DNA from 2 places in the Streptomyces sp. NBC_01506 genome. Region 1 is predicted to be linked to the other one. Evidence: riboswitches for the same ligand, from Rfam matches in the RefSeq annotation. Region 1 holds a riboswitch; the other holds the start of a gene.
The links. Region 1 has a riboswitch for S-adenosylmethionine ahead of OG329_RS32180 (aminotransferase class V-fold PLP-dependent enzyme). Riboswitches for the same ligand answer to the same signal wherever they lie in the genome.
Positions count from the first base shown of each region.

Region 1 (2,193 bases):
CGAGGAGGCGGGCATCACCTTCTGCTTCGCGGTGAAGTTCCACCCGGCGCTGCGCTACGCGGCCAAGGCCCGCAAGGAGCTGGGCGCGCAGACCACGTTCAACATCCTGGGACCGCTCACCAACCCGGCGCGGGTCCGCGCCCAGGCGGTCGGTGTGGCGGACAGCCGGATGGCGCCGATCGTGGCCGGGGTGCTCGCCGAGCGCGGCAACTCCTCGCTCGTCTTCCGCGGCGACGACGGTCTGGACGAGCTGACCACGACCGCCACTTCACACGTATGGGTGGTTCGTGACGGCCGGGTCACCGAGCAGACCTTCGACCCCAGGGACATCGGTCTGGAGCTGGTCCCGGTCGAGGCGCTGCGCGGTGCGGACGCCTCGTACAACGCGGACGTCGCGCGCCGGCTGCTGGCCGGTGAGACCGGCCCCGTACGGGACGCGGTCCTGCTGAACGCGGCGGCGGCGCTGGTGGCGCTGGAGCCGGGCGACGGCTCGCTGAACGACCAGCTCGCGGCGGGATTCGCGCGGGCGGCGAAGGCGGTCGACTCGGGCGCGGCGAAGCAGAGCCTGGAGCGCTGGGTGGCGGCGAGCAACGCGTAGCGGCGGGCGCCGGACGGGCTGCAAAAAATGCAGCCCGTCCGGCGATTGAGGACAAGCCGGCCGCCGGACGGGCTGAGTGTGCGGGCCGGCGCGTGTCCCGTATCGCGGACGCGGTCTGGGCCGTCGCGGACGGGTGGGGTAATCTCACCCCAGGTCATGAGTGACAGCGACTACGGCCCCGGCCCGCTGTCCGGCAACCCTCCGTCCGTGGCGGGGTGCCCCGGGTGAAGACCAGGCCGTAGGCAGCGAGGTCTGCGGCAAGCGCGGACCCCTGGACATCGTTCGGATGTCGTCATCCCTGGGGTCCTGGTCCTCAAGGGAGCAGTCTCGTGAGCAAGCGAATGCGATAGGGCCTTGGGCCCTCTTCAGTGAGTCCCACACCCCAGGTGATCCCGCACGCCGTCACGGCATCCGCCGTCGCGGCAGTGTGTCCGCCTGCCGGGTCCTGATGCCGTTTCCGCCTCGTCCTGCCGGGAGATACCGCCATGTCCGCACCCACCGACACCCTCACCCACACCGGAACCGACCAGCCGCTGCCCGTGCTCGGCTGTGACGTCACCGTCCCCCTCGTCACCGGCGGCGAAGTCACCTACGCCGCGCTCGACTACGCGGCCAGCGCCCCCGCCCTGCGCCGGGTCTGGGACGACGTCGCCGCCTACGCCCCGTACTACGGCAGTGTCCACCGCGGCGCCGGTTACCTCTCGCAGCTCTCCACCGACCTCTTCGAGAACAGCCGCCGCACCGTCGCCCGTTTCCTCGGCTGCCGCGAGGACGACCAGGTCGTCTTCACCCGGTCCACCACCGACTCGCTCAATCTGCTGGCCGCCGCGCTGCCCGCCGACTGCGAGGTGTTCGTCTTCGAGACCGAGCACCACGCGTCGCTGCTGCCCTGGCGTGATGCCCGCGTCCGTTATCTCGACGCGCCGCGCACCCCCGCCGAGGCCGTCGCCACCCTGGAGCGCGCCCTCGCGGGACGCGACCCGAAGGGCCCGGCGCTGGTGTGTGTCACCGGCGCCTCCAATGTCACCGGCGAGCTGTGGCCCGTGACCGAACTGGCCGCCGCCGCCCACGCCCACGGCGCGCGTGTGGTCCTCGACGCCGCGCAGCTCGCCCCGCACCACCCCGTGGACATCGCGGAGTTGGACGTGGACTGGGTCGCCTTCTCCGGGCACAAGCTCTACGCGCCGTTCGGCTCCGGTGTGCTCGCGGGCCGTGCCGACTGGCTGCGGGAGTCGGAGCCGTATCTCGCCGGTGGTGGCGCCAGCCGTAAGGTCGCGCGGCGTGCCGACGGCGGTGTGGACGTCGAGTGGCACACCACCGCCGCCCGGCACGAGGCCGGTTCGCCGAATGTCATCGGTGTGTACGCGATCGCCTCGGCCTGCGAGGCGCTGACCGAGGCGGGTTTCGGCCAACTGGTCGCGCGTGAGCAGGAGCTGGTGGCGCGGGTGCGCACGGGTCTCGCCGAGGTGCCCGAAGTGCGGGTGCTCTCGCTGTTCGGTGACGACGCCCCCCGCGTGGGCGTCATCTCCTTCGTCGTCGGCGGCTGGAACAGCTCGCACTTCGCCGCCGCGCTCTCCGCGGAGTACGGCATCGGC
Region 1 is NZ_CP109422.1:7,167,421-7,169,613, forward strand. Features, by position in the region: gene trpD (anthranilate phosphoribosyltransferase) at 1-598, shown strand, start outside; SAM riboswitch class IV at 751-868, shown strand; gene OG329_RS32180 (aminotransferase class V-fold PLP-dependent enzyme) at 1,084-2,193, shown strand, end outside.

Region 2 (2,193 bases), 1.9 Mb from region 1:
CAGCCGCAACTGCGCCGTGCGGTAGATCGCCGCCGCCATCCGCCCCAGCGCCTGCCCGTCCTGGTGCCGGTGCCTGCGCACCCCCACGTCGACCTGGCCCAGCGCGTCCAGCCCCACCGTGTGCAGCGCGTCCACCAGCAGCCCCAGCTCCACCCCGTAGCCGACCGGGAACGGCAGTTGCTCCAGCAGCGAGCGCCGTACCGCGTACTCGCCGCCCAGCGGCTGCACGAACCCCGCCAGCAGCGGCCAGTGCAGATTCAGCAGCGGACGCGCCACCAGCTCCGTCACCCGGCCGCCCTGGCCCGGCTCGTCGCCGAGCGGGCGGTCGTACATCGCCTTCACGAACATCACGTCGGGCTCGGTCAGCAGCGGCCCCACGATCCCCGAGACGAAATCCGCCGAGAAGTCCTTCAGGTCCGCGTCCACGAAACAGACGATGTCGCCGCTCGTCACGAGCAGCGAGCGCCACAGCACCTCGCCTTTGCCCGGCACCGCCGGCAGCCTCGGCAGGATGTCGTCCCGGTGAACCACCCGCGCCCCGGCCGCCGCCGCGACGTCCCCCGTACGGTCGGTCGAACCCGAGTCGATCACCACCAGTTCGTCCACGAGCGGCGCCGGGCCCGACATGAGTTCGCGGCGGATCACCGACACGATCCGGCCGACCGTCGCGGCCTCGTTCAGGGCCGGGAGCACCACGCTGACCTGCGTACCCTGCTTCGCGGCGGCCAGCGCGGCGAGCGGCCGGTCCGCCGCGGACCAGGACCGCCGGGCCAGCCAGCGCTCCACCTCTTCCAGCACGTGATCTCCATCTCGCGGATCGGACGAGGCATTCAACCGTCCAGGGGTTCGGTTACAGTCTTGAACAACGCGGATGACCGTCGCATGTCGGGGGTCCTCACGCTGACAATCGAATACCGCTCATCCAGAGGGGCAGAGGGAACGGCCCGTTGAAGCCCCGGCAACCCTCCCGCCGACCGCGAGGTCACGGTGGGGAAGGTGCCAATTCCGTCTTGCGGCGAGACGCGTCGCGAGGAAGATGAGGAAAGGGCCTCGCCTTCATGGCTGTGCAGACTGTTCACGACAACGCTTCCGACGCCGCCGACACGGGTCGCGTGGATCTCGGACCCGCCGCCGCCCTCTCGTGCCGCGAATGCGGGGAACGCTTCGAACTCGGCCCGATCTTCGCCTGTCAGAGCTGTTTCGGCCCGCTCGAAGTGGCCTACGACCTGCCGACCGACAGCCCCGACGAGCTGAAGAAGCGCATCGCCGCCGGTCCCGACAACATCTGGCGCTACGCCCCGCTGCTGCCCGTCCCCGCCGACGTGGCCTCGAAGCCGAACATCAACCCCGGCTTCACCAAGCTCGTCAAGGCCGACAACCTCGCCCGTGAGCTGGGCGTCACCGGCGGCCTGTACGTGAAGGACGACTCCGGCAACCCGACGCACTCCTTCAAGGACCGTGTCGTCGCCATCGCCGTCGAGGCGGCCCGCGCCTTCGGCTTCACCACGCTCTCCTGCTCCTCCACCGGCAATCTCGCGGGCGCCGTGGGCGCCGCAGCGGCCCGCGCCGGCTTCCGCTCCTGCGTGTTCATCCCGCACGACCTGGAGCAGGGCAAGGTCGTCATGGCCGCGATCTACGGCGGTGAACTCGTCGGCATCGAGGGCAACTACGACGACGTCAACCGCTTCTGCTCGGAGCTGATCGGCGACCCGCTGGGCGAGGGCTGGGGCTTCGTCAACGTCAACCTGCGCCCGTACTACGGCGAGGGCTCGAAGACCCTCGCGTACGAGATCTGCGAACAGCTCGGCTGGACGCTGCCCGACCAGCTCGTCATCCCGGTCGCGTCCGGCTCGCAGCTCACGAAGATCGACAAGGGGCTCAAGGAGCTGATCGCCCTCGGCCTGGTCGAGGACAAGCCGTACAAGATCTTCGGCGCGCAGGCCGAGGGCTGTTCGCCGGTGTCCGCCGCCTTCAAGGCCGGCCACGACGTCGTACGGCCGCAGAAGCCGAACACCATCGCCAAGTCGCTGGCGATCGGCAACCCGGCCGACGGCCCGTACGTGCTGGACATCGCCCGTCGCACGGGCGGCGCCGTCGAGGACGTGAACGACGAGCAGGTCGTCGACGCGATCAAGCTGCTCGCGCGGACCGAGGGGATCTTCGCCGAGACGGCGGGCGGGGTGACCGTGGGGG
Region 2 is NZ_CP109422.1:5,264,064-5,266,256, forward strand. Features, by position in the region: gene OG329_RS23285 (glucosyl-3-phosphoglycerate synthase) at 1-798, opposite strand, end outside; SAM riboswitch class I at 916-1,043, shown strand; gene thrC (threonine synthase) at 1,059-2,193, shown strand, end outside.
Region 2: it holds a riboswitch for S-adenosylmethionine, as region 1 does, so the genes downstream of both, thrC (threonine synthase) here and OG329_RS32180 (aminotransferase class V-fold PLP-dependent enzyme) in region 1, are expected to answer to the same signal.